Linked DNA regions of Kordia antarctica. The protein of the gene in region 2 interacts with the protein of the main gene of each other region in a pairwise test. Links are inferred from orthologs where the notes say so. Each region holds a gene or a part of one and is shown on either strand. Other genes may lie near its edges.

Region 1 (6,947 bases), 1.6 Mb from region 2 along the record:
TTCCCAAAAACAAGCAACCTCCGCTTTAATTTCGGTTTTTAGCAAAGACGGATTAGCCCCAATTGTTGAAAAACTGCATGCTTTAAACATTACTATGTATTCTACTGGCGGTACAGAAAAGTTTATCAAAGACCTTGGTATTCCTGTCGTTCCCGTAGAAGATGTAACGTCGTATCCTTCTATTTTGGGCGGACGCGTAAAAACATTGCATCCTAAAGTATTTGGAGGAATTCTAAATCGTCAAAATAACGAAAGTGATGTTGCCGAATTAGCGGAATATGAAATTCCACAACTTGACATTGTCATTGTAGATTTATATCCGTTTGAAAAAACAGTCGCATCTGGCGCAAGCGAAGAAGACATTATTGAAAAAATTGATATCGGAGGAATTTCTTTAATTAGAGCTGCCGCGAAAAACTTTGCAGATGTACTTTGTGTATCTTCTGTAAACGATTACGGAACTTTTTTAAACTTGTTAGAAACGCAAGAAGGGAATTTTTCTATAGAAGATAGAAAAGCATTTGCTGCAAAAGCATTTAATGTTTCTTCTCATTACGACACAGCTATTTTTAACTATTTTAATAAAAATCATGAAATAGCAGCGTTGAAAATAAGTGAAAACAACGGAAAAGTATTGCGTTACGGAGAAAATCCACACCAACGCGGATTCTTCTTTGGAAACTTTGATGAGATGTTTGAAAAGCTTCACGGAAAAGAATTAAGCTATAACAACTTATTAGATGTAGATGCAGCCGTTAACTTAATGAACGAGTTTACAAACGACGATCCAACATTTGCTGTTTTAAAACATAACAACGCTTGTGGTTTTGCAACTCGCGCAACCATTCACCAAGCATATGTAGATGCATTAGCGGGCGATCCAGTTTCTGCTTTTGGTGGCGTTTTAATTGCAAATAAGAAAATTGACAAAGCAACTGCCGAAGAAATTCACAAACTATTCTGCGAAGTTGTTATTGCGCCATCCTATGATGAAGATGCTTTGAAAATTTTAAAAGGAAAGAAAAACAGAATCATTTTAATTCAAAATGAAGTAGCATTGCCAGAAATGCAAGTACGTTCATGTTTGAATGGTGTTTTGGTACAAGATAAAAATGCTAAAACAGATGTTTTAGAAGATTTAACATATGCTACCAACAATAAACCAACAGATGCGCAGTTAGAAGATTTATTATTCGCTTCTAAATTGTGCAAACACACAAAATCGAACACAATTGTTTTGGTAAAAAACAAGCAATTATGTGCGAGCGGAACTGGACAAACAAGTAGAGTTGACGCGTTGAATCAATCTATAGTAAAAGCAACCAATTTCAAGTTCGATTTAAACGGAGCTGTGATGGCGAGTGATGCTTTTTTCCCGTTTCCTGATTGTGTAGAAATTGCAGGAAATGCAGGAATTGAAGCGGTAATTCAGCCTGGCGGATCAATAAAAGATCAATTGAGCATTGATTATTGCAATTCAGCTAATATTGCAATGGTATTTACAGGTACAAGACATTTTAAACATTAATTTTTTCATACCTTTGTAAGTCACTAAAAATGAATTACAAAACATATAAAACAACAGATAAAGCACATGGGATTTTTTGATTTCTTAATGGAGGAAATAGCAATAGATTTAGGAACTGCAAACACGTTAATCATTCACAATGATAAAGTGGTTGTCGACAGTCCATCTATTGTCGCCAGAGATAGAGTATCTAACAAAATAATTGCTGTCGGACAGGAAGCTGCGCTGATGCAAGGAAAAACCCATGAGAATATCAAAACAATTCGCCCGTTAAAGGATGGAGTTATTGCTGATTTTGATGCATCAGAGCAGATGATTAGTATGTTTATTAAAAATATTCCTGCGCTTAAAAAGAAATGGTTTCCGCCTTCACTTCGAATGGTTATTTGTATTCCTTCAGGAATTACAGAAGTAGAAATGCGAGCGGTAAAAGAATCTGCAGAGCGTGTAAACGGAAAAGAAGTGTATTTAATACATGAGCCAATGGCAGCAGCTATTGGTATTGGTGTCGATATTATGCAACCAAAAGGAAACATGATTGTTGATATCGGTGGTGGAACTACAGAAATTGCCGTGATTGCTTTAGGTGGAATTGTCTGTGACAAATCTGTAAAAGTAGCTGGTGATGTATTTACCAACGATATTGTATACTACATGCGTACGCAACACAACTTGTATGTTGGAGAACGTACTGCGGAAAAAATTAAGATTCAAATTGGAGCAGCAACGGAAGATTTAGAAGTTCCGCCTGAAGAAATGTCGGTTCAAGGGCGTGATTTACTCACAGGAAAACCAAAGCAAGTTCAGATCTCTTATAGAGAAGTTGCCAAAGCCTTAGACAAATCTATTTTACGTATTGAAGATGCGGTAATGGAAACGTTGTCACAAACGCCTCCAGAATTAGCAGCTGATATTTACAACACAGGAATTTATCTTGCTGGTGGTGGATCTATGTTACGCGGATTGGACAAACGGCTGTCTCAAAAAACAGATTTACCTGTATATATTGCCGAAGATCCATTGCGTGCCGTTGTACGTGGAACAGGAATTACCCTGAAAAACTTAAGCAAATTCAAAAGTGTATTGATCAAATAAGAACATAAAAGTACATGCAACAGATTATTAATTTTCTGATAAAGAATAAAAACTTTATTCTCTTCATGCTGTTGCTGTTTGTATCGCTTGTTTTTACGATTCAATCACATTCTTATCATAAAAGTAAATTCATCAATTCTGCCAATTGGCTCTCAGGTGGTATTTATGAAAATGCAAATGATCTTTCTTCATATCTATCCTTAAAATCTGAAAATGAAATATTGGTGGAGGAAAATCGTCGGTTGAAAAATATTTTATACAGTAAAGAAGATAGTTTGAGTACAATTCGGTTTATTGATAGTACTTCTTATCCTACTGATTATATGTTACGTGCTGCTAAAATCATAAGAAATAGCTATTCAAATCCAAATAATATCCTTTTGATTGACAAAGGAACTTCCGATAGTATTGCTACGGATATGGGCGTAATTAACTCTAAAGGTATTATTGGCGTTGTAGATCGTGTTGGCGGAAGTCATGCAACAGTTATTAGTATTTTAAATTCTATTTCTAGAATTAACGCACAATTAAAAAATACGTCTCATTTCGGTTCTTTATCGTGGAATGGAAAAGATCCAAATATTGTACAATTAGAAGATTTAGAGAAATTAGCACAATTTAAAGAAAATGACACAATTATTACTGGTGGAAATTCTACCTTATTTCCAAAAGGAATTCCCATTGGAATCGTAAAAGATTTTACATTAAACACCACCGAGAATTTATACGTCGTAAACGTGCAATTATTCAACGACATGACCAATTTGGAACATGTATTTGTAATTGAAAATTTACACCGAGAAGAAATTGATAACTTATTAGCTCCTGAAAATTAATGGGTTCTGTTGTATTTTGGAATAGTCTCCGATTTGTCGTCGCGGTATTAGCGCAAGTATTGATATGCAATCATATCGATTTCTTGGGCTACATAAATCCGTTGGTATATATCTATTTTATATTTCTATTTCCTTTCAACGTAAACAGAAGCTTGTTTCTTGTCTTGGCTTTTTTATTAGGACTTACCATAGATATGTTTTCTGATTCAGGTGGCGCAAATGCTGCTGCTTGTTTGGTAATTGCCTACATACGACCTTTTGTATTGCGTTTTGCATTCGGAATTAGTTACGAACATCAATCCATAAAACTTGCAAATACAGCTTTCGGACAACGAATGGTTTACATTGTCATTTTAACAGTAATTCATCATTTCGTTTTATTTTCTTTAGAAATTTTTAACATTTCTAATATAGTTCTCATCCTTGAAAACACGTTATTCTTTAGTATCTTTACAATTCTAATCATCACATTATCAATAAGTTTATTTAGCCGAAAAAAATCATGAGGAAACTTTTGTTATACCTTGTTGTCATCTCTGTTGGAATTATCTATACAGGAAGACTCTCGTATCTGCAATTGTTTAAGGAAAATGTAGCTGCCACAAACTACTTAAATGATAGTGCTATTAAAACAATTCATGCATATCCTGAACGTGGTTATGTATATGATAGAAACGGAAAGCTTCTTGTGGCAAATCAGCCAGCGTATGATGTCATGGTCATTCCAAATGATGTAAGAGATTTTGACAGAATTGAGTTTTGTAAATTAGTAGGTATTCCTGCTGAAGAATTTGAAAAAAAATTACAAAAAGCAAAAGACTATTCTTGGCGAATTCCATCAGTGTTTGTAGCACAAATGTCAAAAAAAGAATATGCGTTTCTTCAAGAAAAAATGCATCGCTATAAAGGTTTCTACATTCAAAAACGTTCTATTCGTAATTATCAAACTGTTGTTGGCGCAAATGTTTTAGGTTCTATTAGCGAAGTAAATGATGCTGATTTAAGAAGAAATCCAGCATATCAATCAGGTGAACTCATTGGAAGAACAGGCATTGAAAAATCGTATGAAGACGAATTGCGTGGCACAAGAGGCGTAAAATATCTTCAAAAAGACATTCACAATAAAATACTAGGTCCGCATATGGAAGGTCGTAAAGATACTCTTCCCGTAAACGGAAAAGATATTCAAATTACGATTGATAGTAGGTTACAAGAATACGGCGAAAAGCTAATGATCAATAAACGTGGCGGAATTGTTGCCATTGAGCCGAGCACAGGCGAAATCTTAGCGTTAATTTCTGCGCCAAGCTACAATCCAAATTTATTAGTCGGACGACAACGTTCTAAAAACTATAGTGTATTACATTACGATTCTATCAATAAACCACTCTACGATAGAGGTTTACTAGCTTCGTACGCGCCAGGTTCGCCATTTAAAACATTGAATGCGTTGGTTGCTTTGCAAGAAGGTGTGGTTACGCCTCAAACTATTTACACATGTCGTAACGCCTATTACTACGGGAAAAGAAAAATGGGTTGCCATTGCGGCGGCGGAAGACGAAATATTATTAATGGAGTTGCCAAATCGTGTAATGCGTATTTTGCAAATGCATATCGTCAAATTATTAGTAAATATGATTCGCCACGTGAAGGAATGAATGTTTGGAGCAGTCACATGAAAAGTTTTGGTTTGGGTGGTTATTTTGGGAACGATCTTTCTACAGGTCGCCCAGGGAGAATTCCAACAGGAGATTACTATACAAATAGCTTTTTCAAGCATGATAAATGGCACGTTTTAAATACGATTTCAAATGCAATTGGACAAGGTGAAGTAGAATTAACGCCGATTCAATTAGCAAATATGACAGCTGCAATTGCCAACAGAGGTTATTATTATACGCCACATATTATCAAGCAAATTGATAATCAACCAATTGAAAATAAACAATTTACAGAGAAAAAATATACTACAATTGATACAGAACATTTTGAGCCTGTAATTCAAGGAATGTACGATGTATTCAGCATGAAAAAAGGCGGAACTGCTAGAGCGTTAAATGTTCCTGGTATTGAAATTTGTGGAAAAACAGGAACTTCCGAAAACTTCGTTAAGATTGATGGCGTACTAACACAACTAACCGATCATTCAATATTTATAGCATTTGCACCAAAAGACAATCCTAAAATTGCGATTGCCGTTTTTGTAGAAAATGGGTATTATGGTTCGCGTTGGGCTGGGAAAATTTCTAGTTTAATGATTGAATTATATCTTAAAGGCGAAGTTAGCTTGAAGGATATGGAAAAACTTGTTTTAGAAAAGAGTTTGGAAGAAGAATATGCAAAGCCACTAAGCGGAAAACCATTTACAATTAATGAGTAGAGAAGTAAAATTTGTCAAAAAAATTGACTGGCTTTCTATCCTACTCTACTTTTTGTTAGTTGGAATTGGCTGGATTAATATTTACTCCGCTTCTGTTACAGATGCTTCCACAGGTTTTCTTGACATGAACGAACTGTACGGAAAACAGCTCTTTTTTATTGGTACAAGTCTCTTACTTATTATTCTTATCCTTTCGGTAGAAGCCAAATTTTACGAACGTTTTTCGAGTATTATTTATGTCATCGGACTCGTAAGTTTGATGGGATTGATGGTTTTTGGTAAAAATATAAATGGTGCAACTTCTTGGTATCCAATTGGAAGTTTTACGCTTCAACCTTCAGAATTTGCAAAAGTTGCCACTGTACTTGCGTTGGCAAAATTTCTAAGTGATATTCAGACAAACATTAATAATTTTAAGCATCAACTGATTGCTTTTGCTATTATTTTAACGCCTCCAATACTAATTGTTTTTCAACCAGATCCAGGAAGTGCGATGGTTTATTTGGCGTTCTTCTTTGTGATGTATCGGGAAGGTTTGCCATCTATTTACTTATGGATTGGTTTTTTACTCATATTGCTCTTTATTATTACGCTTAAAATTGGGTATGTTTTTACAATTATAGCAGCCTTGATTATAGGATTGGCTTGTATTTTTTTCTTCTTTAAAAAACAACTAAAACGACTTCGAAAAACGACGCTAGCACTAACATCATTGGTTGCAGCTATTGGATTCATTTTAGCGGTAAATTATATATTTCACAATGTATTTCAGCAACATCACCGCGATCGTTTTACGCTAGTTTTGGGATTGGAAAAAGATCCTGCAAAGCTGGAAAAGATTCGGAAAACATTTGGTTTCAATACCAATCAATCTGAAATTGCGATAGGTTCTGGTGGTTTAAAAGGAAAAGGTTGGCAGAAAGGAACACGAACTAAAGGCGATTTTGTTCCTGAACAAGATACCGATTACATCTTTACAACTGTTGGTGAAGAATGGGGATTTATAGGAAGTTCGTTAGTTATTTTCCTATTTGTTGCGTTATTATTGCGAATTCTCCACAGAGCCGAACAGCAGAAATCTAAATTTAGTCGCGTGTATGGATATAGT
Region 2 (8,604 bases):
TATCATGAGTATCTATCAAAACAAAAAACCTAATACGAGTTACTATACAGACGTTAAACATATAGAAGAAAAGGATATATTCTTTAGAAGCTACCATAAGCCTATAGCCGAAGGTGTTGATGGATTACAAATTTATAAAGGGAATGTATTAGTTGCGGATGTTGATGTACCAAAAGGATTTAAAGTCGCAGGATATATTGATCCCTATTTTTACTCTGATGCCATTTTAGAAGAAGATGAGTTAACATTGAAAGCCTATAAATTTACACTTCCTAATATTGAGTAATCATGCAAAAAAACACGTTTTATGTATTACTTTTTTTCATTTCTCTCATTTCATGTAATGAAGAAGTAAAAAAAACAGAGACTCCAAAAGAATCAATAATTGCAAAAGAGTCAGAAGAGAAAAGTTATCCTCTTTTAAAATTCTCAAAGAAAGTGTTTGATTTCAAAACAATTTCAGAAGGCGAAATATTAAAAGCTGATTTTAAATTCAACAATCCAAGCAAAGATACATTAAGAATAGAATATGTAAACCCTGAATGTACTTGTACTACTTATGAGCTGAGCTCATATACAATTCCACCAAATGAAGATGGATTTATCACGCTTACATACGATTCAGACAATAGAGTTGGAAAAAACACTTCCTATACGATAGTAAAAGCAAATACAAAAACTAAATTTTACAAATTAACACTAAGAGTTACTGTGGAATAACAAGAATAATTTTCGGGAGTATGATAAAGTTTCTTGTAAGTAGACCAATTGCCGTTTTTATGGCAACTTTAGCTTTTATATTATTGGGTATTACCGCTACGAGGTTTATCCCAACTTCGCTAATGCCTGATATTGACATTCCAAAAATCACTGTTCAGCTTAGCTATCCAAATAATACTGCTAGAGAATTAGAAACAAATATTGTAAGACTGCTTCGCAATCGATTATTACAAATTAATAATTTAAAAGATATTAAAACTGAAACAAGAGACGGTTTTGCAACGCTAAAATTAGTATTTGAATACGGAACTAAGACTGATTTTGCTTTTATAGAAGTAAATGAAAAAATTGATGCTTCACTAAACTATTTACCTAGAGACCTTGAAAGACCTAAAGTAATTAAAGCGTCAACAACTGACATTCCTATATTAAATTTGACCATAGCTCTTAAAGAAGAATATAGTATAGAACGATTTCTGGAACTTAGTGAATTTACGGAAACCATTCTCAAAAAGCGTGTAGAACAACTACCGAATATTGCGCTTGCTGACATGAGTGGCCACATATCTCCTGAAATCATCATCACACCTTACAGTCAAAAAATAAGAAGTTTAGGGATTGACAATACCGAAATTATAAATGCCATTAGACGAAATAATATTGAATATGGCAATCTAATTGTACAAAATGGTATTTATCAGTATAATTTTAAATTTTCAAACCCGCTTAGGACTAAAAAAGATATTGAAAATATTTACCTCAATATTCATCAAAAATTATTCAAACTAAAAGATTTAGCGCAAGTTTCCCTGCAACCAACTTTAGAAAGAGGCTTAGTATATTCAAATGGAAAAAGAGCAATTGTACTTGCAATTATAAAAAAAGCTGATGCTAAGTTAAATGAACTAAAAGAAGAATTAGAAACACTGACAACATCGCTCGAGACAACGTATCCAGAATTGACATTCTCAACCAATCAAGATCAAACACAACTGTTAAACTTGTCGATTAAAAATTTAAAGTCCAGTTTATGGATAGGAAGTACTTTAGCTATTTTGATTATGTTTTTATTCCTAAAAGATATCAAAGCTCCTTTTGTCATTGCCCTCAGCATTCCTATTTCTTTGATAATAAGTATGTTGTTTTTCTTCATATTTGGCCTTTCTATAAATGTAATTTCTTTATCCGGATTGATATTAGGAGTTGGTATGATGATCGATAACTCTATCATTGTCATTGACAATATTTCTCAAAAACTAACACAAGGTTTTTCAGTAGTTAATGCTTGCGTCAAAGGAACTACAGAGATTATTACTCCATTAATTACTTCGGTACTAACTACTTGTTCTGTCTTTTTACCTTTACTATTTTTAAGCGGAATTACAGGTGCTTTATTCTATGAGCAAGCACTTGCGATAACTATTAGCTTATGCACCTCTTTACTAGTTTCCATTATTTTTATTCCTGTTTTATACAGACAACTTAAAAACAAGAAATTACAATTAAAAAAATGGACATTATTTAAACTTAAATTACCAGATACTGAAAATTGGTACGCTAAAAGCTATTCTTTCTTTTTCTCAAGAAAATGGCTAGTATATTCTATTTCAATACTAAGCACTATAGCAGCAGTTATGCTTTTTTTTAAAATGGAGTATTCACAATTACCTGAAATTAATCAAAATGAAACCATTATAAAAATAGACTGGAATGATAATATTACTGTCAATGAAAGTCAACATCGAATTGATATGGTATTAAAAAATATTTCAAACATTGATCAAGTATTTTCAGAAGTGGGTGAACAACAATATTTATTACAACATGATGATACAAAAAGTTTTTCAGAAGCTGTTGTGTATATAAAGTCAACATCAAATTCTAAACTAAAATTTATACAAAGTGAAATTGCGCAAAAAATTGAAACACAATACCCAAAAAGCAATCTAAATTTTGAAACTCCTAAAAACATTTTTCAATATATTTTTGGTACAAACGATACTCAATTAAATGTAGAAGTATATTCTAAATCTTTTCTTGAAAGCCCAAAAGAAGAAAAGCTTGAAGAAATAAATGAATTATTGGCAACTGTATCATATACAGAAATTCCAATAAAGAAAGTAGCTTCTATTAAAATTATTCCTGAAAACGTTTTATTGTATAACGTAAATCAAGATGATATCATCAAAGAATTAAAAACTGTTTTTCGCGAACAGTTTATTGACCGCCTTAAAACTTCTCAAAAATTTATTGCAATTAAATTAGATTATAGTATATCGGACATAGAGAAAAGCATTAGTCAAATATTTATAAAAAATAAAAATAATGCCTTCATTCCTCTTAAAAATTTAATTCAGATTCAACCTACCAAACAATATAAAACGATCACCGCTGGCATCAATGGAGAACATATAGCATATCAGGTTAATTCAGCAAAAGGCTTAGATTCTGGAATTGATAATGTGCAAAATATTCTTAAAAATAATAATGATTTTAACTTTCGATTAAGTGGGAGTTTATTTGAATTAAAAGAACTAACTCATGAGCTCACAATCGTTATTGTGGTTGCTATATTACTTTTATATTTCATCATGGCTGCTCAATTTGAATCGTTATGGCAACCATTAATCATATTATTAGAAATTCCAATAGATATTGGTGGAGCGCTTTTACTACTCTGGCTTTTTGGAGGTACCATAAATATTATGTCTGCTATTGGAATGGTTATTATGTGTGGAGTTATCATTAATGACAGCATATTAAAAATTCACACGATTAATATGTTAAGAAAACAAGGATTAAACATGGAAGAAGCAGTAAAAAAAGGAGGTGAACTGCGCTTAAAATCAATTTTAATGACCTCTCTTACTACAATACTGGCTTTGACTCCTTTTCTTTTTTTAAATAGCTTAGGAGCCAATTTACAGAAACCTTTAGCTTTGACTGTTATAGGAGGTATGATTATAGGCACATTTATAAGCCTTTATTTCATCCCACTAATGTATAGCTTTTTAAGTAAAAAGTCCTTTACATGAAGCCAAACTTAGTATGATTCTAGTAGCAAAAGTACTATTATTCCTTGATCCTTTGCAACTCACTACTGTAAAATAAGAAACCATGCCAAATGGCATGGTTTCTTGCTTAATGTGACCACGACAGGATTATTTCATGATCCAGATAAAGCTCCGCTTTGAAAATAGTACAAACAAAAAAACGCTCAAGTAAACTTGGCGTTTTTTTTTGAATGTACTATTTATTCGTGACCACGACAGGATTCAAACCTGTGACCGCTGGAGCCGAAATCCAGTGCTCTATTCAGCTGAGCTACGTGGCCTTATACATTCCCACGAAAGTGGGAATCTTATTGTTTAAAATTCTATAATTTATAATTAATTCAATAATTTTGCTTTTATAATTGTAGAAATAGTCTTTCCATCAGCTTGTCCAGCCAATTCTTTCGAAACAATTCCCATCACTTTTCCCATGTCTTTCATTCCTGAAGCACCAAGATCATCAATAGTCATCACCACTACTTTTTCTATTTCTTCTGCTGTTAATTGTTCTGGCAAAAATTGCTCTATAATTGCCGCCTGAGCTACTTCTGGTTCCACCAAGTCAGGTCTGTTTTGCTCCGTAAAAATAGCCGCGCTATCTTTACGTTGCTTTACTAATTTTTGCAACAACTTAATCTCTTCTTCTTCAGACAATTCTTCTTTAGCACCACTTTTTGTTTGTGCCAATAATATTTCAGACTTTACAGCGCGCAAAGCCGCTAAAGCAGTTTGATCTTTGGCTTTCATAGCCGTTTTAAGAGCCGTCATTATATCTTGTTGTAATCCCATGATATCTTTATTTTAATGTTGGAGAGGTAAAAAATTAAACCCGGAAATAGAACAGCAATTCCCGGGTCTAAAAAAACATATATAATAGTACTAAATCTAATTAGTCAACGTTATCATGCAAAAAAGAATTATTACTTCTTAATTGCATATCATCATTACTATCCGTACCCAAACTGGTTCGGGAAGCATTATCTGATGATTTGGTTTCATCAAGCTCAACACCTGCTCTCTTGTAAGCTGGCTGCTTCTCTATTTCGTCAATACGAGAGACGTTATTATTGAATTTATAATTAAATTCTTTTAGTTTTCTTCTGCGTTCGTCCACTCTACTTTTTAAGCTTTCTTCAATACTACTATTGAATGGATTTCCCTCATCAGAATCTTCTTTTTTTGTAATTGAATCTTCGACTATCTTCTTCTCAAAAACAATGCCATCTTCAGCTACTTTTGAAATATTTTTTTCAACAGCAGGTTCTTCCTCCATATAGTCATCTAAACTGTAACGTGTGACACCTTTGTCATGAACTTCTGTCACAGAAACTACCTCTACATGATCTGTCACTTCCATTGCATTTACATCCTCAGAAGTCAATTCAAACTTAATAAGATCTTCCTTTTCAGGAGTTTTCTCTGCAACAGGTTTCGCCAATGGCATATCAAAAGAAAAAGTAATCTGATTTTCTTCTTCTATTTCGGCTGCAACTACAAATTCTGGATCGTTTACTTCAATCGCATTAATTTTATCTGTCATTGTCGTAATAATGAAGTCATCTTGAGCAATTGGTGCTTTAACTTCATCATATATAACAGACATATTTTTGATAATTTCCGAAGTCGGAATCAAATTCAATGTCGCACTATCATCTACCAACGTATGACGAACTACTTCCGCCTTTTTTGGCGCAACGTCTCCCACAGGTTTTTGCGGAATAGTTGGTGTTACCACAGAAGTTGTTTTCGGTGTTAAGTTGTGAACAGCAGTTTGCTCGTCTTCTAATGTATGAATCACTTTTTTAGATTCCGTATTCACGATTTCGTCCTGCTGATCAATATCGAAACCCGTAGCAATAATAGTTACCGAAACTGCATCTTCCAACGTTTCATCTTCACCAACACCCATAATGATGTTTGCTCCGCCGCCAGCTTCTGTTTGAATGTGATCGTTAATTTCTCCGATTTCATCAATCGTAATTTCTTCTGAACCAGAAACGATAAGCAACAACACGTTTTTAGCTCCTGCAATTTTATTATCATTCAATAATGGAGAATCTAACGCTTTCATAATCGCTTCGCTTGCTCGGTTTGCACCAGAAGCATTCGCAGATCCCATGATAGCTGTTCCACTATTAGACAATACTGTTTTCGCATCGCGCAAGTCAATATTTTGTGTATAATGATGCGTTATTACTTCTGCAATTCCTCTAGAAGCTGTTGCCAATACTTCATCCGCTTTAGAGAAACCTGCTTTAAAGCCTAAGTTTCCGTAAACTTCTCTTAGTTTATCGTTGTTAATTACAATAAGCGAATCTACATGCGAACGTAATTTTTCAACTCCAATACGCGCTTGTGCATTCCGCATTTTTCCTTCAAACTTAAAAGGAATCGTCACAATACCAACGGTTAATATATCTTTATCTTTGGCTAGTTTTGCAATCACTGGAGCTGCTCCAGTTCCTGTTCCACCGCCCATTCCTGCGGTAATAAAAATCATCTTTGTATTGGTATCCAACATGGTACTAATGTCTTCAATACTTTCCAAAGCTGCTTTTTCTCCAACTTCCGGATTCGCGCCTGCGCCCAAACCTTCCGTCAGTGAAACTCCTAATTGAATTTTATTAGGAACTGTACTATTTTGTAAAGCTTGAGAATCTGTATTACAGATAAAAAAGTCTACTCCTTTTATTCCTTGCTGAAACATGTGGTTGATAGCGTTACTTCCGCCACCGCCTACACCGATCACTTTAATTACATTTGATTGATTTTTTGGTAAATCAAATGAAATGTTTCCGAATTCTGTGTTGCTACTCATAATTCTTTAACTGTTTTTTTTATTATTCTGCGTTATCTAAAAAATCTTTCAACTTATCGGCCCATTTTTCAAAGATCGATTTTCGTTCTTTTTTTGGTTCCGATTGTATTGGAGCGGTATGTTCTGTGTCATCATTAATAGACGATTCTCCGTCTGAAATTGCTTCTGTAGGTGGTTCCACAATTTCTTCTTCAATGATAGCTTTTGATTGGTTTTCTACTGCATTCATTACAAGTCCGACAGCCGTTGCATATAATGGACTCGCCATTTCTGTATCCGAATCGCCTGCCAAATGTTCGTTTGGATAGCCAATTCTGGTATCCATCCCTGTAATGTATTCTGCCAATTGCTTTAAGTGATTCAACTGACTTCCGCCACCTGTAAGCACAATTCCTGCAATTAGTTTTTTCTTTTGTTCTTCATGTCCGTAGTTCTTAATTTCTAAGTACGCTTGTTCTATGATTTCAACAACTCGTGCATGAATTATTTTTGAGAGATTTTTCAATGTAATCTCTTTTGGTTCTCTTCCACGTAATCCTGGAATCGACACAATTTCGTTATCTTTATTTTCGCCTGGCCAAGCAGATCCAAATTTTATTTTCAGTAATTCCGCTTGCTTTTCTATAATAGAACAGCCTTCTTTAATATCTTCTGTAATAACATTTCCACCAAATGGAATTACTGCCGTATGGCGAATGATTCCGTCTTTAAAAATTGCCAAATCTGTGGTTCCACCTCCAATATCAATCAATGCAACGCCTGCTTCTTTTTCTTCCTGACTTAATACTGCATTGGCAGATGCTAAAGGTTCTAAGGTAATTCCAGCTAAGCCTAATCCAGAACTTTTTACGCATCTTCCAATATTTCGAATCGAAGAAACTTGCCCGACAACTACATGAAAATTTGCTTCCAGTCGTCCGCCGTACATTCCAATTGGCTCTTTAATTTCGGCTTGTCCATCCACTTTATATTCTTGCGGAAGCACATGAATAATTTCTTCACCAGGAAGCATTACTAATTTATATACTTGATTGATGAGTAAGTCAATATCTTCTTCATTTATAACTTCATCTGCATTGCTGCGCGTAATATAATCGCTGTGTTGTAAACTACGAATGTGTTGTCCTGCAATTCCAACCACAACTTCACTTATCTTATAATCAGAAACACTTTCGGCTTCTTGTACTGCTTGTTGTATAGATTGAATCGTTTGTGTAATATTATTTACGACACCACGATGCACACCCAAACTCTTGGATTTTCCAACTCCAAGAATTTCGAGCTTTCCGTATTCATTTTTTCGCCCAATCATTGCCACGATTTTCGTGGTTCCTATGTCTAATCCTACTGCGATATTATTGTTTTCCATGACTTATTTTTTGGTGCAAACTACTTGATTGGTAAATTTTAAATCAACTTTCGCATAATCATTCAACGTTTTGTCTTTTACAGCTTTTTTATAAAACGCTTTCAAATTATTCACCTTCTTTTCCATATGTTCAATGTTGCCAAATTGTACGATGAAATCATTCGTTCTCAATTTTAGATCAAATGTCTTGTTTTCGTTTTGTACAATGGTGATCACGTTCTTTTTCAGAAAATCATCTTCGGCTATGTATTTTGTCAACACATATATATTTTTCAGCTCCTTTTTATCTACTTTTCCTTCCACAAATGGAACACGAGCAGCAGAAACTTTGGACAAAGGCATCGCTTTCCCTTCAGAATCTATATAATAAGAGTCTTTTGTTGCGATACGTGCTATTGGTGTTCGCTGTTTAATTTTTGCACCAAGAGTCCCATTTACAGACAGATACACTTCTGCATCTTGAATCATTTCATTCGCGCGTAAACGTTCCTCTAGAATATCCAAATCTAACTGATCTTTTCGTATGTTCGTAACACTATCAACATTTTGTATTAACAATTTATTAACCATCGAGCGCGTAATGAAATATTCTCCTCCATCAAGGTATTTCACATCCGGATTTTCAATAATACGCTTCGCATTTC

The links. Proteins that work in one complex are often made in the same cells at the same time.
Region 1: the proteins of ftsA (region 2) and IMCC3317_RS11530 interact in binary tests that used the Escherichia coli proteins (3 or more experiments, as listed by UniProt). The link is inferred for Kordia antarctica from one-to-one orthologs.

Annotation. Positions count from the first base shown.
Region 1 is NZ_CP019288.1:2,777,950-2,784,896, forward strand. Bases 653-3,608 are described here. They hold IMCC3317_RS11530 (rod shape-determining protein), read left to right. Parts: upstream 653-1,594; coding sequence 1,595-2,623; downstream 2,624-3,608. Other genes in these bases: purH (bifunctional phosphoribosylaminoimidazolecarboxamide formyltransferase/IMP cyclohydrolase), read left to right, coding at 653-1,528; mreC (rod shape-determining protein MreC), read left to right, coding at 2,638-3,459; mreD (rod shape-determining protein MreD), read left to right, coding at 3,459-3,608. Also shown: more of purH, read left to right, coding at 1-652; more of mreD, read left to right, coding at 3,609-3,965; mrdA (penicillin-binding protein 2), read left to right, coding at 3,962-5,839; rod shape-determining protein RodA, read left to right, coding at 5,832-6,947. UniProt on the Escherichia coli protein: Forms membrane-associated dynamic filaments that are essential for cell shape determination. Acts by regulating cell wall synthesis and cell elongation, and thus cell shape.
Region 2 is NZ_CP019288.1:4,404,768-4,413,371, reverse strand. What follows is about bases 5,788-8,582. They hold ftsA (cell division protein FtsA), read right to left. Parts: upstream 7,961-8,582; coding sequence 6,614-7,960; downstream 5,788-6,613. Other genes in these bases: IMCC3317_RS18450 (cell division protein FtsQ/DivIB), read right to left, coding at 7,964-8,582; ftsZ (cell division protein FtsZ), read right to left, coding at 5,788-6,591. Outside these bases: IMCC3317_RS18485 (hypothetical protein), read left to right, coding at 1-286; IMCC3317_RS18480 (DUF1573 domain-containing protein), read left to right, coding at 289-720; IMCC3317_RS18475 (efflux RND transporter permease subunit), read left to right, coding at 741-3,755; IMCC3317_RS18465 (GatB/YqeY domain-containing protein), read right to left, coding at 4,110-4,562; more of ftsZ, read right to left, coding at 4,663-5,787; more of IMCC3317_RS18450, read right to left, coding at 8,583-8,604. UniProt on the Escherichia coli protein: Essential cell division protein that assists in the assembly of the Z ring. May serve as the principal membrane anchor for the Z ring.